DNA from 4 places in the Ornithinibacillus jepli genome. Region 3 is predicted to be linked to each of the others. Evidence: riboswitches for the same ligand, from Rfam matches in the RefSeq annotation. Region 3 holds a riboswitch; each other region holds the start of a gene.
What was found. Region 3 has a riboswitch for cyclic di-GMP ahead of AB1K81_RS13205 (PilZ domain-containing protein). Riboswitches for the same ligand answer to the same signal wherever they lie in the genome.
Positions count from the first base shown of each region.

Region 1: linked by a shared signal. The riboswitch ahead of AB1K81_RS12340 (diguanylate cyclase) and the one ahead of AB1K81_RS13205 (PilZ domain-containing protein) in region 3 are both predicted to bind cyclic di-GMP.
Region 2: linked by a shared signal. The riboswitch ahead of AB1K81_RS17310 (S-layer homology domain-containing protein) and the one ahead of AB1K81_RS13205 (PilZ domain-containing protein) in region 3 are both predicted to bind cyclic di-GMP.
Region 4: linked by a shared signal. The riboswitch ahead of AB1K81_RS07670 (competence type IV pilus major pilin ComGC) and the one ahead of AB1K81_RS13205 (PilZ domain-containing protein) in region 3 are both predicted to bind cyclic di-GMP.

Region 1 is NZ_JBFEGG010000003.1:97,715-103,768, reverse strand. It holds gene AB1K81_RS12340 (diguanylate cyclase) at 1-3,015, opposite strand, end outside; cyclic di-GMP riboswitch class I at 3,166-3,251, opposite strand; gene AB1K81_RS12335 (short-chain fatty acid transporter) at 3,476-4,816, opposite strand; gene AB1K81_RS12330 (chemotaxis protein CheX) at 5,006-5,464, opposite strand; gene AB1K81_RS12325 (hypothetical protein) at 5,625-6,054, opposite strand, start outside.
Region 2 is NZ_JBFEGG010000007.1:32,059-38,112, reverse strand. It holds gene AB1K81_RS17320 (putative polysaccharide biosynthesis protein) at 1-370, opposite strand, end outside; gene AB1K81_RS17315 (ATP-grasp fold amidoligase family protein) at 1,010-1,942, shown strand; cyclic di-GMP riboswitch class I at 2,408-2,499, shown strand; gene AB1K81_RS17310 (S-layer homology domain-containing protein) at 2,567-6,054, shown strand, end outside.
Region 3 is NZ_JBFEGG010000003.1:287,690-293,743, reverse strand. It holds gene AB1K81_RS13220 (motility associated factor glycosyltransferase family protein) at 95-1,933, opposite strand; gene AB1K81_RS13215 (DUF8042 domain-containing protein) at 1,923-2,531, opposite strand; gene hag (flagellin Hag) at 2,859-3,788, opposite strand; gene AB1K81_RS13205 (PilZ domain-containing protein) at 4,002-4,565, opposite strand; cyclic di-GMP riboswitch class I at 4,684-4,768, opposite strand; gene AB1K81_RS13200 (ABC transporter permease) at 4,927-5,778, opposite strand; gene AB1K81_RS13195 (ABC transporter permease) at 5,775-6,054, opposite strand, start outside.
Region 4 is NZ_JBFEGG010000001.1:1,466,938-1,472,991, reverse strand. It holds gene AB1K81_RS07685 (GspE/PulE family protein) at 1-819, shown strand, start outside; gene AB1K81_RS07680 (type IV pilus twitching motility protein PilT) at 831-1,871, shown strand; gene AB1K81_RS07675 (type II secretion system F family protein) at 1,874-3,073, shown strand; cyclic di-GMP riboswitch class II at 3,303-3,386, shown strand; gene AB1K81_RS07670 (competence type IV pilus major pilin ComGC) at 3,422-3,787, shown strand; gene AB1K81_RS07665 (prepilin peptidase) at 3,899-4,651, shown strand; gene pilM (type IV pilus biogenesis protein PilM) at 4,666-5,592, shown strand; gene AB1K81_RS07655 (hypothetical protein) at 5,589-6,054, shown strand, end outside.

The DNA of each region.
Region 1 (6,054 bases), 190 kb from region 3:
ATCCTTTTTTAACTTTTGGAAATAGTCTAGTGCATCTGCAAAATTATTTCTTTCCAAACTTACTTGTGTTAAATAGTTTAATAGCATATATTTCTCTAATACGAGATTATGACGCTCGGCTTTCGTTAAAGCTAAATTAAAGTGATCAAAAGCAGTATCAAAATCATATTGATTTAAATAAGACTCGGCTATATTAATCAGAGCAAATACTTCACTTGTATAAATTCCATATTCTTCGCTAAGGCTTTTCACTTGAAGGTGGTACTCCATTGCCTTATCAAAATCATCATAAACCTCTGCATAAAGTGCACCTATATTATTTAGTGAGAATAATATACCTCTAGCATTATTAATTTCACCTAATAATTTACTAGACTGATGGTACATTTCTAAGGCCATATCTGCTTTTCCTAGTTGAACATAAATAAACCCTAATGTTCTATAAGCATTTCCCTTAATTTTTTTATATTGATCTCCACACTCTTCAATTAACTCTTCAAACATTTCGCGAGCCTCAAAGATTTGATTATCTTCGGTAAGTAAAACTGCACGGATTCGTTTGATTTCTAGCTCAGCTGCTTTACTCGGAAAATAGTTTATAATATTTTCAACTTTATCAATATAACCTAATAACTTAGTATTATCATAGGAAAGAAGGCTTGTATTAGATAGGACCAAGTAAGTCTCTAATAAGAGCTTTTTATCGCCACTCTCAATTGCATGTTCTTCAGCAGTCTCCAAGTATTTAAAAGCTAAATTAGTTTCACCTGTATCAGTAAGTAAATCCCCGATTTCAATATTTAGTTTAATCCTTTCTTTTCTATTCTCAGTTATTTCTAAAGCCTTTTGCAAATTCTCAATTTGTTTTTTTGTGTTTCGACTAACTTTCATTTGCTCAGCTTTTTCTATATAATATGTTCTTGCCTTTTCAAAATTTTTCGAACTAGTGAAATGATAAATTAGTTCATCAAGGCTATTATCGAGATCAATATGCTCTTCTAAACTAGTAGCTGCAAGCTGATGTTTTACGACTCTCTCCTCTTCGTCAATTTTATCGTAAACAATCTTTTTCAAAACTTTTGTTCGAAAGTCATAAAGATAAGAGCTGTCCCCAATTAAACGTTGTAGTATTCCTTTTTTAATTAAATCCTCTAACCGCTCATTTAGATGTTCATTATGGGATAAAAACGTCGCTATTGCGTCGGCAGAAACCGGCTTGGAGAAGATAGAAACTGTTCTTAAAATCTCTTGACTATATGGGTCTAGGTCCGTCAACTGATTCATTAACGCATGCTCAATATTATCTGGTAAATCCAGTAAATTATAATCTCCTGACTCTTCAGGTAAATCAATTTGCCATCTTCCAGTTTCATCACTTATATAGATTACACGCCGGCTATATAGATCTTTCATAATTTCAGTTATAAATAGTGGATTTCCATATGACTGACGATAGATTCTTCGAGAAATTTTCTTAGGTGTAAAGGAAATAGATAAAATACTTTTAATCATCTCTCCAGTATGTTTTTCATCTAATTGCTCTAATCGAATGGTTTCGGAGTCTGAGCGTCTTTTCATGTTATAAATAAACTCAGATCCAACAGAATTAGGTGAAATCTCGCTGTCTGTGCAGGAGAAAATCAACGTTAAATTTGTGTTCTCTAACACTTCTGTACATAAATAATTAAACGTATCAATCGTAAAATCATCAGCAAGATGTATATTATCAATAATCATGACTGCAGGATGATTTTGTATACTTTCATTTACAAACCCAGCAATTCTATTTAAAAGGCGATATTTCATATTTTGCTCATTCGTATAATTAAGCGAGCTAGCATAATTTTTATCCATTAATTCAGGAAAATACTTCATTAATTCCGTTTTATATTTTTCAACGATACTATTATCTGTTTCCATTATTAATTTTCGTAAAATATCTATCCACATTTCTTTACTATCCGCGGAAGCGTTATTTAGGCTAAAACTAGAATAGACACTAGCTTTACTCAAATCTAATAAAAAATTTATTTCTTGAAGAAAACGTGTTTTACCTACACCACTAGCACCTTGTACAAAAAAGATTCGCTTACCTGGTTGGTAGGAAATCATTTTGTCATAGGCTTTCACTATTTCCTCAATATGCTCATCTCTACCAACAAGCTTTGTATATAGATTTAACCCATCAAATTCTTCCTTATTAATAATGGAATAGTTTGTTTCTAGTGCGTTGTTAAGGTCCACGATTAATTCATACAAATTCTGATAGCTATACTCATTATCTGTATTTAATAGGTTTTCAAGAACAGGAATTATTTTTGTTATATTTGGGTCTGTTGTTTCCTTAAGTAAGGCTAATTCCTTTCTAGGATCGTTTAAAGATGGTTTTTTTGTCAGCATAGCTAATAAGATTACACCTAAAGAATAGATATCCGACTCTTCATCTTCCGGCATACCCGCTAATACTTTTGGATAGATGTAGGCAGAGTCTTCAAGTTGCTCTCTATGGGTTAATCTTTCCATCTGAACAGTAGCAATATCTTTAAGTAATACTTGATAATCTCCATCTTCTACCTTCAGTTGAATAGAATGACGATTAAGTGAACTATAAATAAAACCTTTAGAATGAAGATAATAAACAGCCGTGCTTATTTTAATAAAGCATTCTATTATTTCTTTAAAGTTCATTTCATATGTCACATGGAACAGATCTTTGGTACCGACGATATAATCTGAAGTAAAAAAGTACTGTGGGTCTGCTTGTAGTTTATTATCGATATAGGAAACAGTATTAAAACTATAATTTTTAATAATTGCTTTACTAGTTAAACTTTTAATTTCAAGAAAACGATTAATAAAGAAGTCAATAATAGACTTCGGCAAATATTCAGTATTTAGTAAGTTTAATAGAATAATTCTATTTTCGTTACGCATATCATATGCAGAGTAAACCATGACATGCCTTTCTTGTTTCAATAGTTCTTTTAGCCTATATCTATTATTAATGATTTCCATTACCTTCACTCCACTTAAAAATCATTCTCATTTATATACGGATCGTTACCATAGATTAGTTAGTAAACCTTGGGAGTATGTATACTTTACCTTATTATTTTCCACCATAATAAAAAGCTATTCATATATGTGAATAGCCAAAAAACCGTTTTTGGTAGCCAGGCGATCATCGTTTTTTCAACATTAGACCCTAAGCTTTGCGTCCTATCCTTTCGAATAGTTTGCCTTTTTCAACATTCTTGTTATTCAGTTACTATTACTTATTACCTATTTTACACCAATTCAATAATAATTCAATAATTTGACAAAATAAATATTTAATGTTTCGTAAAATTATAAATTTAACATAAAATTCTAGTTCTATATACCCTATTTACTATTGAGTAAAACTTTTTTATATAAAATAAAAAAACAAACCTATCTAGTAGATTTGTTTTTTATTTATACTTAGATATTCCCGCTAGAAGAATAACAGTCCTATTGAAATTGGAATAAAGCTCCATAATAGTACCATGACGCAGAAGCCCATAATGTCACGGACTTTTAGCCCAGCTATAGCTAGTAATGGCAATGCCCAGAAAGGTTGGATCATGTTTGTCCATGCGTCCCCCCAAGCAACAGCCATAGCTGTTTTGGCAGTATCTGCTCCAAGTTGTGTAGCGGCTTCCATCATAATCGGACCTTGGATTGCCCACTGTCCACCACCAGATGGGATGAAGAAATTCAAAATACCAGCACTGATGAAGCTTAACCATGGTAATGTATATTCATTTGAAATATCAACGAAGAACAAGGATAATTGTTCAGACAATCCAGAACTAGACATCATACCCATAATCCCTGCATAGAACGGGAATTGAATAATAATCCCTCCCGCATTTTTCACAGCACCAGACACACTATTCAAGAAATTACGCGGTGTTCCATGGAATAAAATCCCTAAAAATAAGAATATAAAGTTTACTATATTTAAATTTAAATCAAATCCATTTTCCACAAAATGATAAATAACAAATGCTAATCCTAGTAAACTAATTAATAGTGATATGATTCTACTATTTTCCAAACGTTCTGCTGGAGTTGTTGCTTCTTTTGTTTCTAGCACTTCTTCATCAATTTCCATTGCTTTAGCCTGTAATGCTAATAATTCAGGATCAATTTGTCCTACCTTTTTAGCTGACTTCATCAATATTCTATTTAGCAATGGGAGCGATAATAATAAGGAAACGACAATAAAAATATTTGGAGCACCAAATAAAGTTTCCGTAACCGGTACTATACCAACTTTTTCTATTACTATATTTTTATCTCCTGCAATCTCTAGTGGAATTGAACCTGACAGTCCTCCATGCCAAAGTAAAAAGCCACTATATGCACTTGCCATTAGTAGGCGATAATCTGCTGAAGGTACACGTTTTGCGACGTGAATCGCTAGTAATGCCCCTACTACTAGACCGAACCCATAGTTGATTAAACAGGCAATGGATGCTACAAGTGTTACAAGTAATACTGCTTGTCCAGGAGAATTAGCTAATTTACTAATCTTTCCTAAAAACTTTTTTACTATCGGACTATTAGCAAGGATATATCCTGTCACGACTATGAGAGACATTTGCATGGCGAACTGTAATAATCCCCAGAAGCCACCGCCCCAGTACTCTACCATTTTAACTGGTGAGCTACCTGTAAATATCAAACCAAGTATAAACACAACGAACGTTAGGATAATTGCAAATAAAAACGCATCAGGTAAATACCTTCGAACCATTCGATCGAAAAAATTCGTGATAGCACCTAGCATATGTTCCCCTCCTCTTATTTAACTCATTACATTTTATTCTTCTAAGTAGACTTTATTCTCATTCCATTATTATAGTTTATTCGTTTTTATGTAAAAAACCAAGTATCTTAAGAGTTTTTACAAGATTGGTAGAAAGAGGCAATTTCAATGAAAAAAGCAACACATTATATTAACGCATTGCTAAATCACTTAATCTATTATTAAAAATAAATCTAACGCACCTACTGTATGAAATTCTAATGGCAATCTAATGACTTTCTCATAACCAAATAAATTTGTCGATCCTTCAATAACCGTTGGTGCCGTTATATCTGTCTTCAAACCACTTTGCCCAATATTCGTAGATAATCCTCCTGCAATGATATTCCCTAATTCACCACTTAGTGAAATAACCATCTCCTCTTGAATTGGCATACCAAACATTGCTTCTCCAATAGAACTGAAAACTTGCATTTCACCTGATAAAATTAATTTGCCTCTCACATCACCAGTAATACCTATTAATACACCAAAATGGAGCTGTAATGATTTACCTGAAAGCTCAGGTTTACCAAAATTTGATTCAATTGGAATCGAATTTTTAACAGACATCATCGTCCCGTTAAGTAAATGAGTAATGGCTTTACTCTTATCATCTGTTATGCTCAAAACTGCTCCCCCCCCATTTAAATCATGTTAGTATGTTTAATTTTTTCTATTTTTCAACATATTTGTTACTTGTTATTTTAGTATAAAGATAAACAACAATTAAAATCAACAATTTCCGACAAAAAAATCCACCTCTTTTAACAGAAGTGGAAATTATCTATTATTTTCTTTTTCGGAAAAGAAGTGCTGCTGCCACAACCGCTCCTGCTGCACCAACGTATTTCACACCAGTAATCGATTTTTGTAACCAAAAACGACGAATAGATTCCATATCTTGAATTATTTCAGAAATCTCTTCATAAAGGAATCTTTTTTCCATTGGAGTTAAATCTTTTCTCTTCAAGCTATTCTTTAGCTCATCTATTTTAGAAGCATGTTTCTTCTTATCTTTGTCTGTTATCTTGGTACTTTGAATGTTCATCTCTTCAAGAAAGGTGAGAATTTCATTAGCAAGTTTTATTGCGTCAGTACGCCTAATTAGTGTACTTATATAATTCTCTAACGCAAGCTCTCGCAACTCCCCTAACTCGTTGACAGCCTGACTAATTTCATTGCTAAACCCTTCTAGCTGAAAATCATGTCTCTTCCTT
Region 2 (6,054 bases), on a different contig from region 3:
TTAGTGCTAGCTCAGTTGATTTGCCTCCTAAAGCATTTGCGATTACACCGGAAAAACAATAAATCAGGCTAAAGCTGATTATCCCAAATATGATGGCAAGAATGCTAGCAGTTCGATAGATTTGTTGAATACTATTATGGTTGTTAGATGCAAGTGCCTCAGCAATAAGTTTAGATATTGCTAGAGGTATACCAGCAACGGATAAATATAGTGCCACCATATAGACCGGGTACACGAGGCTAAAGATACCCAATACCTCATCCCCGGCAATATTTTGTAGAGGAATACGAAAGACGCTCCCTATTACTTTCGATAAGAGGGAAGCAATTGTTAAAATTAATGTACCCTTAATTATTGTACTTTTACTCATATAAGGAGTAGCTCCTTTTTATAATCAATATCCATCATTATATGCTATAAAAAAAGAGTTAACAAACGGGAAAGCCCGCTGTTACCTCAGGGGAATTAGATTTCTTTACAAAGTCTCCATTAGTCCTATCCTCATTACCATAGAATATGACAAGGTATCAGTTAAATGATTCGGCACCATTTACACCTACTAAAATATCGTTGCTGGTTACTTTTCTTAGTACTGAACCATTTAATTCTTTCTACCTTTTACTTTTATTTTAGGATAAAATCATAGTTATAAGTAGTTAACATGATTTAGATAAAATGCTTTATTTTAATAATCAATGATAGAGTCTATAATTAAATAGTGGGAATCTATCATAAAAAAGTTATTATCAGGTCTATTTTTTAATATTAGGTAGCCTTTCAACTAATAGATATTATGACTGACTCATCTTTAGAGAGAATAAGAATAAACACAGTCCTAAATGATTATATTCATTGTCCTGGTAAAAAGGTTCAAGAATATTCATGTTGTAAAAATTTTGGATTAGAGATCTAACGTATGTTAATAATGTAGTCATGCAGTACTAAATATTTTTGCCAATTTTAAGTAAAGTAGTGTACATAAAAAAATATAAAGTAAGGTGAAATAGAAGTGGATAAAAGAAAATTATTTGTTCAGTTTCCAAGACTTTATAATCTTTATTCTGCTCTTCAGTTTTCCAAACGCTATCTGAAAAATATGTATTACAAGTCATTAAATGAAAAAAAATACCCTACTGTTCTCGCTAAGATGTATAAAAAAAGAATGGGACAGGATTTAGATTGGAATAATTTAACTACATATAATGAAAAAATGCAATGGGTGAAACTATATGATAATGATCCATTGAAGGCAGTTTTAACAGATAAATATCAAGTACGGGATTGGATTAAGAATACAATTGGAGAACAATATTTAATTCCCTTACTGGGAGTGTGGGATAATTTTGATGAAATTGATTTTGAACTGTTACCGCAACAATTTGTATTAAAAACAAACAATGCATGTGGGACAAATTTAATTGTAAAAGATAAAAATAAGTTGGATAGAATTAAAGCAAAAAAGCAATTTAATCGATGGATGAAAATAAATTTTGCATTTGTTGGATTTGAAATGCATTATAAGGACATTAAACCAAAAATAATTGCTGAAACATTTATGGAAGATTCAAATGGTGAGTTAAAGGATTTTAAATTTTTATGTTTTAACGGTGAGGTTCATTATTGTTGGGTAGACATCGATCGATTTAATGACCGCCGTAGAAATGTATATAACCTAAATTGGGAATTACAAGAGTGGACACAACATCAGTTTAAAAATACAGATTTTCCAGTCCCTAAACCTAATAATTTTGAATTGATGGTGGACTTGGCAAAGAAGCTTTGTCAGGGTTTCACGCATGTTAGAGTAGACTTTTATAATGTAGATGGAAAAATTTATTTTGGTGAAATGACATTTACTAGTGGAAGTGGATTTGTAAAAATAACTCCAGAACAATACAGTGTAATACTAGGTCAAATGTGGAAGCTCCCTATTAATGAATAACTGGGACAGGGGGACAGGTCCCTTGTCCCACTCCTCTATTATGCTTCATATTCTAAACAAACCTTCTTGGCAATTACCGTGTCTACATCTTCAGGTGAATCTCCAACGATTAGATTGGAAATAGTTAGAGTATCAGCATGTTCTTCATTCTTACCAGATCCATAAGTATAATCACGAACACTACCTCGTACATAGTCTCTTAAGCTCCATTACTATACGCAATTGCTCTACCTAGATAGGCAACATGTCCTATCATTTCTGCTCTCCGCTTTAACGAACTCTGGATAAATAATTAGGTATCAGTCTATTTTAGTTTTTTGGGAAAGTGATACTGACGCCTTTTATTTGGTGAATTATTGGATAAATTTATAAATAACATGTGAATTGATGTATTGTGTTTTGCAAGATTTTTCCGACAAATCTTGACAAATCATTCCCTTTTATGGGATTATGGTCCTAGCACAAAAAAGAAAAAGGCAAAACTTTCGAAAGAGAGTGACGCAAAGCTGCGGGTCTAAGGTACTATTTTTGGGTATTATGACAGCCGGGTTGCCAACGAATAAATCCCGTTCTGCTTTGCTCTTTTTTTGTTGTGCAAAGTTTTTTTAATTGGGAGGGGATTTTTTGAGAAGATTCATCAGTGGCATGCTGGTAGTGTTATTAGTGTTAAGTAATATCTATACTCCAAATCTAACACATGCCCAAGAAGTCACCGAAACAGGTGATTTAATCAAATTAACCGAGGACATCACAGATTGGTCGTATGATGAAACAAATATCTATGCCATCACTGCACAAGGCAATCTAAAGGTGATTTCAAGAGCTACATTTGAAGTCACAAACACGTTAGCAATTGGAACTGACTTAAGTGATTTAGAGTTAGATGCCAATACACTATGGATAGCAGTTAGAGGAGAAAGCAAGGTTGTTAAGGTAGATTTAACTAATCTAGAAGTAGTAGCTATTACTTTAGAGGGTACTCCTTATAGTATAACGGTTATCGATAACAAATTATATTATTCTAATAGTGACCAACATAGTAGAATCGTAGAAAAGGATTTAATAGACTCTACGGAAACTACTCTGGTGAACCCGGACAATGACTCAATTGCACATTCGTTTTATGAACCAAGTCTAGCATCTGAAACAGGTGTATTATATGTCGCAGAATCGGGCCATACAAGTTCAAACATCTATAAACTTTCACAAACAGATTATTCCATTCTTTCTCAATCTACATATGATGAAGGGTATGGAGTAAATGCCAAGGATAAAAATATTGTAATGGATTCCGATGAAATTTTTTATGGCGGAATTAGTTTTGATAAAAATGATTTAGCAATTATAAATGGTACTTATGAATTTACTTCATATCCCGGCACAGTTCTTGATGTAACAGCAGATTTTGTTTTTACAAAAGAAGCAATATATGACAAGGATGAGTATTTTAAAGTTAGCGATTTAGATATCGATGTGGATTTAGTCCTTGCGCCTGCAAATTCCGAAGTATATCTATATGATTCATACAACAAGACACTACATAAAAAAGACTATAGTAGCTTACCTACAACACTAACATCTAAGGTCTATGAAGTTAAAAATTATAAGCTTCCTATTAACCAAAGTGTGACAGATTGGGTTTTAGATGAAACTAGTAAAAAAATATATGCAATTTCACTAGAAAGCAATGTGCTGTACACAATTGACAGTCTTACTATGGAAGTTTTAGATACACAGTACATCGGCTCTCGCCCTTCAGATATTGATTTAGTTAATGGGAAATTATATGTCTCTAACTATGGAAGTACTTCTGTAGCTGTTATTAATTTAGCAGATGGAAGTATGACCAACGTTATCACGAAACAAAATCCATATCGTATTGCGGCTGATGGATCATTATTGTTCTATGTAACAGAAGATCAAAGTACTTGGGTTTATCAAATTGACTTAAGTACAGGTAGTGAAATTAGAGTCGGTGAAGAAATCCAAACTAACAAATATCAAATCTTAAGTGAGCCAGATATTGCGTATGATTCTTTAAATAAATTAGTGTATATTGGTGAGTCTAACTCCACTGGCTCAAAATTATATTCGTTAAATATAGAAGATTTGACCTTAACGCCTTCTAGTGAAAGTTTTTCATTACCAACTCGTAAACTATTATTAGATGGTGAAGCGTTATATTATGCAGAACATCAATTTTCTAAGTCCGATATGATAACTCAGTATAACTTTAATGAAGATGTCATTGCTACGTCAGCAGAGTATATCGTATCGCCAACAGGAGTGTATTCAAAAGCTGATTATACTAATCTTGCTACATTCCCGTTTACTGTGGAACATGCTATTATTAATGATGCTGGAAATATAATTGTTTATGTAGAAGATAATCAAGCAGTTTATAAGTTTGCTAGTGTTGATGCAATTAATAATCTAGGGCCAACTAACTTATTAGTTTCCTTGGATGAAAACAATGATTTGGCTATTTCTTGGGATTCAACCACAGCTGATGCATATGATGTGTTTTATAAAACAGTGGATATGGAACTATATGCTGAGGATCTACGCGTCGATGTAGTGGACAATTACGTAATTATTCCGCAATCGGAATATAAAAAGTGGGCAGGCCAAACAGTGACATTTTCCGTTCACTCACGTCTTGGTTCAGATGTTTCCAGTCTAGTAACCTATGATTTCACTTTTGAACCACTAGTTCCGACTAATTTATTAGTACAAAAAGATATTGAAAATAATATAGTGATTAACTGGGATTTAGTAACAGCAGAGTCTTACAATGTTTACTATAAGACTGCTGATATGATGGAGTTTGCATTACTTGAAGAAAAATTAAATACTAATCAGACTTTAGTAGCGCCAGTAGTTTATGAACAATGGATCGATCAAACCGTAACTTTTGGAGTGAAAGCATTAACTGGAGATAAGAGCTCTGAAATGGTAACAACTGACTTTTTAGTAGACGAAACAGCTCCTGAGGAAAATGATACCCCTGGTTCTATTGAAGATGGTGATAGTTCAGATGGTACAGTTCCAGAAGTTCCAAGTGATGATAATACAAATGGAGAAGTGGATGTTGATCCTACCGATTTAATTGATCTCGATAATCCCAAAATCATAAAACGATTTACAACCTTCTATCGTCATTATGAATATAAAGAAGAAGGCGAAAATGTTGCATTAAACCTTCATAAGTCCGTAATTAATGAAATGAATGAAACCGGTGATGAGGCATTTTATGTAACGTCAGACCTTGGTTCATTTAAGTTACCGGTTAACACAATTGATCAATTTACCAATGACGAGGATTCCTATATCCAAGTGACGATTAGGAAGCTTTCTGAAGAAGTGACAGAAAACATTAATAAATGGGCAGAACAAAGCTTTATGGAGTTGGTTACACAACCAATAGATTTTTCTGTTGAAATGTATGAGAATGGAACAAATACAACGATTACTTCATATGGCAAGGAGTTTGTAGAACGTAGAATCCCAATAAGTGATCCATCAGAATTAGATGAAATGATGGTGATCACATTAGACCCAGTAAATCAATCGTACCAACCAGTACCAACAACTATAGAACAAGATGAGGAAGGTCAATATTGGGCAGTTTTCCATCGTAATGGAAATAGTATTTATGTAGTGGTGAAATCAAAGAAAAAGAATTTTACCGATGTTGAAGGTCACTGGGCAAAGGATAGTATAGAAGCTCTTTCAGGGAAGTTGATTCTTCACGGAGTTAATGATACGGAATTTAAACCAACCAATATCCTTAGTAGATCCGAGTATGCAGCAATGCTATCTAGGGCATTAGGATTAGTACCAAATTCTAATGAGCAAAAACAATTTAATGATTTAATTTCTTCCAAGTGGTATTACAATGATGTACTTGCTGCTTATGAAGTGGGAATCGTAAGTGGGTATACAGATGGCAACTTTGGTCCAACAGACTCCATTACACGCGAAGAAATGATTGCTATGACTGTTCGTGGACTAGAGTTAGTTAATGGAGAGCAAAATACCAAAGTAGAAAGTTTAGCCAATTTTACGGATAGTGCTGAAGTTGGAAGATGGGCATTGAGAGAGGTTTCTAT
Region 3 (6,054 bases):
TTTTTCTGTCTACTTTAAAAGGGAGGATATCATCTAGGACGCTCTACTTAAAGTCTTATGTTTATAGGTTATAAAAATCAATGTGTCTCCCTATTTAAAAATTCATCTTAATAAGAATCTCATTTAATTCGTGACTATTACATTTGCACTTCTCCAAATATCCACTAAAAACGCTGAAAACCTCTCTCCCCTTAATAAAGGGATCTCTTTCTCTATTCAGTCTTCTAATCTCATTCTCTATATATTCCACATCAACCCGCATATATAGAGATAAAAAGTTTTTATAATAGATGTTTTCAAATATTGCATTATATAGAGTATCAAATTGAGAAAGAGCCGATTCTATATTCGATTTATTTCTTACCTTGGTCGAAGTAGAAATAGATTCAATAACTTTATACATCTTCCGTAACAACTCTTGGAATTCATTTATACTATGCATCACTTTTTTATTCTGTATTTGAACAACACTTTGATTATACTGATTCTGTACTTTCCACCATTCTTGTTTATTAATTGGTTCTAAAAGCACATTTTTTATGACCTCTTCTATCGTATAGAATGGAACTCCTTCAATAGCCGCTCCGCCTTTTGTTGTATTAATAAACGTATTAACGGCATAAACTCTCGCAAAGTGTTCAATGGTTTCTCTCATTCTATTAAATACACTATTAGTTTTTATCTCATTTCCATAGACATCCTCTGTAGTTATTGCGTTATCCATTTCTTGTTTATCTACCATGGATTCAACATGTTTATACTCAATTCCATCTGAATATCTACGGTCATATAAGTATCCCAAATTCTGCCCAGCAAATATTATTGGGCCAGCTTTTAACTTGTTCAACAATTGAAACATCATTACTGCAATAGATGGTGAATCTATAATTAAATCATGAGGTTCAATTTGACCTTGTAATAAATATGTTGAAGTTTTATCCTGAGAAGTTATAAAATGAACTTTTGGTCCTTCATATTGTGTTATGGTTTCATACCCAACACTTGAACCAAAAATCATCGGAATATCCCTTATCCCTTTTTCAATCATTTTATTAAAAACTACATGATTATTCCTACCAGGATCGTATGTACATACTGCATCTGGCAATACGTCATACTTAATTAAACTATTAATGGCAGATCCTACGGAAAAAAGATAGGCTAAGTTATTTTCTTTAATATAACGCAGATGTTCTATATCTTCGGCAAGAGATGGTCCTGCTGAGACAATAATGACAGGTTTCCCCTCAAATTGTTTCCTATCAATATCTTTCAGCATATTTGGCGTATCAAGTACAGCTTTAAAATTTAAAATACTATTTAACACCCATAACTTTTGAAAGCTCATATCAACTGATAAATTTGACCTTCTATTCTGGACGATCCTTTTAATACCATCCTGAAAATGTTGCACTTTTTCTTTAACGATGTTTTTATAACTTGGTAAAATAATAAAAAGGATATGCTGATTTCTAGATTGTAATTCTTGTAAATACCCTTTTGCAGTTGCACTATGGGTATCCATATAAAAATTAGACAAGTTGTTTCTCATTATCCTTTTTAAGTCCACATTTTTTAATGCTGTAAAGAAAATCTCAGGAATAGGTTCATAAATAGAATAAGTATTTTTAGGAAATGCTTCACAAAACTTCTCAATATGATACCCCAAGCCAATTCCATAGAAAAATACGTGTGTATCATCCGTAATCTCATCCTTATGTGCCGCAATTATTCTTTCTGCCTCACGAATTGGATCATACTTACTATGAATCATCATTTGTTTATCTTCTATAAGGTATTGTAGGGTTTTTAACCCTTTATTGGAATCGACTACTTCCACTCGAGCTGTTTCAAGACTAGTTTCATTGTCACGAAAATAGTCCCGTAAGGTTGGATGCTTTTTCATCAAAAATAACTTATTATCAATTAACATCTTGTAAAAATACCTCATCTTTCAATGCAATTTCAAGATTTTCTTTAATTAATTCAAATACAGGTACTAATTCATACGACAAAATATCTGAAATAAGTATGGTATCTTTCACCTCGACCGCAGCTAGTAATTCTGCAAACTTTTCTTCACAAACCTTTAGATTTTCTTCAACCTTAGACCAGTTAGTAGGTTGTTTAACTGCAGCATTTGCAACCTCTTTAAATTGTAAAATCCACTGCATCCCTTCAGCCAACTGGTTAATACCATTCCAAGTTTCACTAGTAAAATTGTTATAACTTTCATCAACCAACGTATTTAGAGCCGGTATTGCTCTTACTAAATATTGATGAACCGATTTCATCGTATTCCATATCATTTCGTTCATCGTAGTAGTAATTATTTTTATTGTTTCGATTTCACTAATACGTTCTCTTATATATTGTTCATGATTCTCATAAACTTCCACTTGATTTATTACTAAATGGCTAAAAACCTTTCCACTATTTTCCAATATCTTATTTACTTTATTTAAAATTACATCGATTGATTCTAAACTGTTTTCTAATAAAATATTTTCCTCATTATAGATTAACTGCATGAGTAATTGCCCCCGAACATAGTTTTTGTATTCTATATTATTATCGGATTGAACAAGAATTTTTAAAGGAGGGATTACGAATATGTTATGGTAAATAGAGGAATTTATTTAAGTAATAATAGGTTTAAAAGACTTTCTGGATATTCACTATCGTATCTCTAACAACTATATGATGTGCAGTTAAGTTTAATTATCAAGCTATGTTTAGGAGGGATTAGAAGATAAAGCAAAAATCAACTTAGTAGAATCAAAAGTTAAAAGTCTTGTATATTATAATAAAAAATAAGGTTATCACTAAATCAATAGTGATAACCTTAAAAAACTTAATTAACGAAGAAGTTGTAAAACTCCTTGAGGTTGCTGGTTAGCTTGAGCTAACATAGATTGTGCTGCTTGAGTTAAGATGTTATTCTTAGTGAATTCCATCATTTCTTTCGCCATATCAACGTCACGGATACGTGATTCAGCAGCAGTTAAATTCTCAGAAGAAGCACCTAAGTTACTAATAGTATGCTCTAAGCGGTTCTGAACAGCACCTAATGCAGAACGTTGAGTTGAAACTTGGTTAGTAGCTGCATCAATAGCTGCTAATTGTGCATCAAAACCACCTGAAGCATCAGCTGCAGTTGTAGCGAAGCTAGTTACATCAATAGCTTCCATACTTAATGTTACATTACCACCAGAATCTTTAGTACCAAGTGCAGAAGCACTCATATCTTCAATATGAACGCTAAGTTGTTGTCCACCATTAGCACCGATTTGGAATGTTAATGCTTGAGCTGTACCTGAACCAGCAGCTGTTGCTGAGTAAGTACCATCAAGTAAGTTTTTACCGTTGAATTGAGTACGATCAGCAATACCTTTACTTGAACCAGAAGCAGTTACTCCACCTAGTTCTTCTACTAAAGCATCAATTTCATCTTGAATAGCTTGTAAATCAGTATCATCTTGAGTACCAGTGTTTCCAGCTTGTACTACAAGTTCACGCATACGTTGAAGAATTGAATGAGTTTCATTCAATGCACCTTCAGCAGTTTGAATTAAAGAAATACCGTCTTGCGCGTTTTTAGAAGCCATTTCTAAACCGCGGATTTGTCCACGCATTTTTTCAGAGATTGCTAGACCAGCAGCGTCATCTCCAGCTTTGTTAATACGAAGACCAGAAGATAGTTTTTCTAAAGAATTTTGAGTTGAGCCAGTATTTACACCTAATTGACGGTGTGCGTTTAAAGCAGAAATATTGTGATTGATAATCATGTTATTACCTCCATGTAATTGTTTTTTATTTTCGCGAGTCACATCCATATGTCTCGCATATAAATGTTTGGCCAAAACATTTACTAACATCTATGATGTTGTACCTATTATATCGGCATGAAAAATAGATGTTTAATGTTTTTTGAAAAAAAATATTCATTTTTGTAGAAAATTACTTACTCCCTATGAAAGCAACAAAAAAAGCCCATGGCACTATACCATAGACTCCTCACCAACCAACTTACTCGATACTTTTTCTTTCCGCTTCTCTACCATAATTCTATTCAATAACCGATACAACAACTCACGATCCTCATCGAATAGATTCGTAAACTTAACTCCATATCCAAAACGATTCCTTTCAGGATACAATTCTTTACGCACAATAATTCCTTTGAGGATAAATCTACTATCATTAAGAGAAAAACGTACCTTTATCTCCAATTCTTCCTCTATCGGATATTCATAATCGCATACAAACTTTACACCGCCAACACTAATATTCTTTAACACACCATTAAAGAACTTTGGATTCAGATTATCATTATCTACATCCAGAAACTCAACGAAACAATTTACATCATCTAATGCGACACGAAAGTTTTCTCTATTATTTACGCCGGAAAACGATGGACGTCTTGGGGTCTCTTTCTGTTCCGAAGTGGATGCGACATCTTCGTGAGAACTTCTAGTAAACTTCTTAATAAGAAATATTAATAGCATGAATAATAGAAATGCAACCGCAATAAGAATATATATCCACTCTTGTTCAGTCATTTCAAGCACCTCCCCATTGGATAAGTTGGTTTTCGAAAATACCTTAGGTCCAAAATCACACATAAAAGGAGAACCCAAGAAACGGTCCTCCTTCTCTCTAACTTAAGTCCCTGTTTTCTTCGGTAGCTAGGCTGCCATTGCACTAGTGCTTTAGGCCCTCGGCTTTGCGTCCTTACCTTTCGATAAGTTTGCCTTTTTCGTAAAACCTCTATATTTAGTCCTATTATACTAAAAGTTTTTCCATAATTCGACATATTTTTAATTAAAAACTCACAAAATCACCGTTTTTACCATAATTGAGTCAAAAGTCCTATAGATAAACATAAAAAAGCATGCCGAAGCACGCTTTTCATTACCTATATTATACCAACAACTTTCGATCCTTTCGATTTGTAAACCGCATGAAAATCATAAGGGACAACAACACTAAAATCATTAATAATAACGACAGTGCTGCACCAAGCTGCCAGTTCATTTCAACTAAGAACGCATCCCTGATGACATTACCAACCATCAGTAGTTTACCACCAGTAAATAAGTCTGTAACAACGAACACACTTATTGCTGGTACAAACGTAATAATAAATCCTGCAAGAATTCCTGGGAACGTTAATGGTAACGTCACATTTAAGAACGTCTTCACTGGACCCGCACCTAAATCCTCTGATGCTTCCAAATATGTTTTATCCAACTGTTCAATAGAAGAGTAAATCGGTAAAATCATAAATGGTAAGAAACCGTATACCAAACCTAAGATTACCCCACCAGGTGAGTACATTAATGCAAGTGGCTCATCAATAAATCCTAGTTCTATCAACACATTATTAATCACACCTTGATTATTCATTAGGATAATCCACGCATACAAACGAATTAATAAGTTTGTCCAGAACGGCACCATGACAAGTAGTAATAATAAATTTTTCCACTTACCAGCGTGAGCGATGAAATAAGCAAACGGATATGCAATAAATAAACAAACGACCGTCGCAATCAATGCCCACCAAACCGATTGCCAAATTACTTTAGCGTATAAGGAGCTAAAAGCAGATGAATAGGCTTTTAAGCTAAACTCATAAATGATTCCACCAAAGTCTCCGTTCGTTGTGAAACTTATTATTGCAATAAAGATTACTGGAATCACTAGGAACAGTGTTAGCCAAAACAAACTCGGGGATAATAATACATATGCTTTCTTAAAACTTTTAATCATTTCGCGTCCCCTCGCTTTCTCATTCTTAGACCAACAATTAACACGACAACAAACATAATGGCTATTATAATAGTAGAAAGTACGTTTACTTCAGGTGAAACCCCTAAGCGAACCATCGAATAAACGAGTACTGGTAACGTGTTATCTCCAGGTCCTAATGTAAAGAAAGAAATAACAAATTCATCAAGGGAAATGGTAAATGCTAGTAGTGCACCAGCTAAGATTCCTGGAAAGATTAATGGAAACGTTACTTTCCAGAACGTTTGCCATTCATTC
Region 4 (6,054 bases), on a different contig from region 3:
CTTATGAACTTTAGTGATTTGAATTTTTCCGAAGAAAATCATAAGAAGTATTTAAAATTAATCAATCAGCCTTCTGGCCTCGTGTTATTAACAGGACCAACTGGATCTGGGAAAACATCAACCTTATATGCTGCATTACATTATTTAAATAAAGAAAGCGTTAATATCGTGACGGTAGAAGATCCGGTCGAGTATCAAATGGAAGGGATAAATCAGGTACAAGTAAATAGTTCAATCGGACTTACCTTTGCTAACGGGTTACGTTCGATTTTAAGACAAGATCCAAATATTATCATGGTCGGAGAAATTCGTGACCAAGAAACAGCGGAAATTGCAATCCGTTCTTCGCTCACTGGACATCTAGTTTTCAGCACATTACACACAAACATTGCTGTTGATACGGTTCCAAGACTAATTGAAATGGGAATAGAGCCTTATTTAGTAGTATCTTCCCTTAAGGGGGTAGTTGCACAGCGTTTAGTTCGACGAATTTGTAGGGACTGTAGAACGGATAGAAACCCAACAGAAATGGAAAAAGAGATTTTTTATAACAATGGATTAGAAGTGGATCGTATATATTACGGTGAAGGTTGTAGTTCTTGTCATAACAGCGGATATCGTGGAAGAATTGCCCTTCATGAAATTTTAATTTTTGATGATGAAATACGCAATATGTTATTAAATAACAAACCACTAACAAATATAAAAAAATATGCTAAAGATCAAGGCATGTCCTTCTTAATTCAAGATGGACTTGAGAAAATGAAGCGTGGGTTTACTACTTTAGAAGAAATAATGCAAGTTTCTATAAATGTATAGGGGGAAATAAGATGAAGGAACAACTGGATAAATGGCTTACGCTTGCTTATCATCTGCAAGCATCCGATGTACATATTACTATAGGAAAACCCCCTGTTTTTAGGGTGAATGGAAATTTAATAGAACAAGATTTGCCTAAAATCACACCTAAGGATACTACAGAAATTGTAAAATCGATACTACCAGAGGATAAATGGTTACAGCTAAAAAGTGAACGAGAGCTGGATTTTTCATATGGGATTCATGGAGTTTCACGCTTTAGAGTAAACACTTATTACCAACGTGGCGAGTTATCGTTAGCAATTCGTATCGTTCCCACTAGAATTCCATCAATAGAGGAGCTCCATTTACCAGCAATTTCTAAAAAGCTAATGGAAGAGACTCAAGGCTTAATTCTTGTTACCGGACCAACTGGTAGTGGGAAAAGTACTACATTAGCTTCAATGATTGATTATATGAACCATACGATGAAAAAGCATATTATTACATTAGAAGATCCAATCGAATACATGCATTCCCATGATAAATCAGTAATTGACCAGCGTGAGGTTGGCTTTGATACAAATAGTTTTGCAGCTGGATTAAGAGCGAGCTTACGCCAAGATCCGGATGTCATACTAGTAGGTGAAATGAGAGATTTGGAGACTATTTCTACTGCAATTACAGCGGCTGAGACTGGCCATTTAGTTTTAGGAACGGTTCATACAATTGGTGCAGTATCAACAATAGAAAGAATTATTGATGTTTTTCCAGTTGAACAGCAATCGCAAATCCGTATACAACTATCGAATATTTTAAAAGCTGTAATATCTCAAAGATTACTAATTACAAAGGATAGAACTACCCGACGTGTAGCAACAGAAGTACTTGTGAATACATCCGCTGTTAAAAATTTAATACGTAATGAAAAATTGCACCAAGTACAAAATGTACTACAAACATCGAAAGAGTATGGGATGCATACGTTGGAAATGGATATAAAAAGACTTCTTCAGGAAGACCTTATTACGCAAGAAGCTGCTGCTCCTTTTATTCGTGAAGGGAGTTACTAGTTATGGAATTTCAATATACTGGTAAGAACCTATCAGGAGAAAAAATTAAAGGGAAGATTAATGCTAATTCAAAAGAGGAAGCCTTAATGCTACTTCAGAGTAATGGTCAGGTTGTCATTGAAATTAAAGAATCAACCATTTGGAATAAAGATATAACGATTCATCGGAAAATAAATCATAAAGATCTTGTTATCTTTTTAAGGCAGTATGCCACGTTAATTCATGCGGGTATTTCGATATCAGATGCAACGAAAACGATGATAAAACAGTCTGAAAGTATAGTATTAAAAAATGCTTTAACCGATATTGAAAAACAACTTGAAAAAGGACAAGCATTATCGAAATCAGTAGAAAGACATCCTAAAATTTTCCCACCTTTGTTAATCAATATGATTCGTGCTGGCGAGGCAAGTGGTAAGCTAGACGAAATTCTTAATGAAATGGCAGATTACTTTGAAAAAGAGTATCGAAACCGCCAAAAAGTTATTTCGGCTTTAATTTATCCTAGTATTGTTGGTATTGTAACATTATTTCTTACGGGATTTTTATTAATTTTTGTTGTTCCCCGGTTTATAGGAATGTTAAATTCGTTTGGTGGAGATATTCCTCCGTTTACACAGTTTATTTTAAATTTAAGTGATTGGTTAGCAAGTTACTGGTGGGTATTCATATTACTGATTACTATCGGGAGTATACTTTATAAGTACTTCCTGCAAAGGGAAGAATTTGCGTATCGTGTGGATATTATAAAAATGAAATTCCCTTTTCTAGGAACTTTAGTCCATAAAAGTGCTTTAGTTCGTATGACACAAACATTGAGTACACTAGTAAATAGTGCAGTACCTATTTTACGTTCAATTGAAATCACGGAAAGAGTGGTGGGAAATCGAGTGATAAATAGAGTACTTGGAGATTCTAGAAGAGCTTTAGAAGTAGGAGAATCCATTACAAAGCCGATGGAGGGGCATTGGGCGTTTCCGGCATTAATCATACAAATGATTCAAATCGGTGAAAAAACAGGTACTTTAGATAAAATGTTACTGAAAGCCGCAGAATTTTATGAAGAAGAAGTAGAACAGCTATCAAGTCGCATTAAAACATTAATTGAACCAATAATGATTATTATTTTAACCATTATTGTAGGAAGTATCATAACAGCTGTGGTAATTCCGATGTTTTCATTGTTTGAAACCATTCAGTGATAACTTTAAAAAGTCGACGTAATGATTCATGATAACAGTCCACCAGGGATAATAAGCATGGATGGAGGTATTGGTTATCGCAATGGATTAAAAATGGTTTAGGTAATTTTTGAGTTATAAATAGTCAATTAAGTAAGGGTTAGTATAATATATTTTTTACTCGATTTTTATCAGACAAGCAATATATTTTGTAGAAAAAAAGAAACTGATGACGTATAATTAATCTAGGACTTATGTAGGGTACGATGAAGAGCTATCTTTATTTGGGCACTTGGATAGCTAAGAGTGAGTAGTGCAACCGTCCTACACTGTTTATAAAATGATATTTATAAAAGGTGGGGAATAAACATGAGGAACTATTTAAAGAAAGTAATGAAGAAGGAAAAAGGCTTTACATTGGTAGAGTTGTTAGCAGTAATTGTTATATTAGGTGTTATTTTAGCGATTGCTATTCCTAGTGTTGGGAATGTGATTAAGAATGCCCAAGAAGATTCTCGTGCTGCTAGTGTTAAATTGATTGAAAATGCTGCAAGATTAGCAGACATTGCTGGGGACTGGGATCTAGTTGATGATAACGATGATGGAGTTTTATCAGTAACTGAATTAAAGAATGCGGGGTATTTAGAGGATGAACCTGTAATTCCTGGTACAGATGATCCTTATGCCGGAACAGTTGATAAAAACTATGTTTATTCTGGTGAACCAACTTCTTAATGATGAAAAAATATATCGAAAAAATTATTTTAACAACGCCCATGCATGAAATCTGCAGGGCGTTTGTTTAATATATATTATGAAAAGTTACCTAAAATAGGAGAGTTTCAGTTGGAAATACTATTTACTATTTTCTTTTTAATTTTTGGACTGATTTTTGGTTCGTTTTACAATGTAGTCGGCTTGCGGGTCCCTATACATGAATCTTTTACAGAAGGAAGGTCGATGTGTCCAGGCTGTAAGCATTCTTTATCGTGGTATGAACTTATCCCTGTTTTTTCATACATATTTTTACTAGGTAAATGTAAGCGCTGTGGTGAGAAGATATCGATACTTTATCCGATAACAGAATTAGCTACAGGATTTTTGTTTGTTTTAAGTTACCTTACTTTTGGATTGTCTATAGAATTAATGATTTCGCTACTGTTATGTTCTATGTTAGTTATTGTCTTAGTTACGGATATAAAGTACATGCTAATCCCGAATAAAGTACTTCTTTTCTTTTTACCTATATTTATTATCCTACGAATAATCGAACCTCTTACCCCATGGTGGTCGTCCATAGTTGGAGCGTTCATCGGTACTTCAATTATTGCGATTATAATTCTAGTAAGTCATGGGGGAATGGGTGCTGGTGATATGAAACTGTTTGGGGTATTAGGAATTGTATTAGGGGTGAAACATGTTTTACTTGCCTTTTTCCTTTCCTGTATTATTGGTTCAGTAGTAGGGGTTCTTATGCTTTTACTAAAAGTTATTGAGCGTAAACAACCTGTTCCATTTGGTCCTTATATCGTCATTGCAACAGTCATTACATATTTTTATGGTGATCAATTAATTAACTGGTATTTTAATATCCTCTAATGGCAGGTGAAACAATGGGATTATTTAAGAAAAATAGAGTCAATATTGTGATTTCAAACCGAGCATTACGTTATACATACTATAAAAATGCCAAAAATACTTCCCTTACATTTGGAGAAGAAGAGTTGCCTATTGGGGTAATGAAAGACGGAAGAGTAGAGTCAAGAGTTGCTCTTGTAAAAATAGTAAAGAAGCTTGTCAAATCTCACAAATGGAGTGGAAGTAATATTTACTTTTGTGTTCCAGATGATACGGTAGTGATTCGTCAGCTGCAAATACCTGTTACATTAACTATGAATGAAGCGGTTAGTTACGTTAAAACTCAGTTAGGTACTAGTATCTATTTGCCATTTGAAGACCCTTCTATCGCTATTGAATTTTTGGAAGAGGAAGACGAAAAGAGAAATTTGCTTCTATTTGCATATCCAAAAGAGAAAATTATCGAGTTTGAAGGTGCTTTTAAGGAAGCAGGTCTTAAGTCTAAGGCAGTAGACCTTACTTCACCATCAGTTTATAGGTATTATTACAAAAATCGTCAAGAAAAGGCTGATGGAGTTTTACATATTCACTGGAATTTAGATGCATTGTCATTAACTACTTATCGTCTAGACAAAGCGATATTTACAAGATACATGAGTAATGAGGTATATGAAGAAAAACAGGAATTAAAAGAAGATGAGGCAAGTCAAGTAATAGACGATAATATTCGAGAAATTACGAGAATCATTGATTTTTATCAGTATTCTATTACAAAAGGGGAAGAAAGGATAAACTTACTATTAGTTACTGGTGACTTCCCGTATTTACATAGCGTATTCAAGATATTAGAAGAAACAGTTAATATTCCTATATATAAGTTTGAAGAAGAAATACCGATTAAGTTCATAGATGCTCTCGGATTAGCATTAAAAAATGGTGTTCATAAAGGGGAAACAATATGAATACAGAGATAAACCTTTTAGAACAAAAACCTAAAAAAAATCTAGCATTTTATTTCGTAATATTTATCTTCATAATTTTAATCGCTACTACTATTGTTGTACTAAATTTACAAATAGATTATTACAATACTCGAATTAAAACAGAAGGGGAACATATTGCTCAATTAGAAGAAGTTCTTCGAGAACATAATTTAAACATGGAAGACGAACAGCGATTAAGTCAAGTACATGAGATGTTGTCTACCATTCAAATGCAAAGTATTCCAAATGTCTGGCTATATTTCGATTTGACAGATCTTTTTAACCAAAACCAATTGCAAAGTTATGTTTTTTCTGGTGAAAATCAGGTGATCATTTCTGCGAAATTTAGTAGTCTCCCAAAAGTTGCTGATTATGTAGCTGCCATACTTGAACGGAATTATATTAACGATGTCGATATATCAAATGTGAACAGTGTTGGTG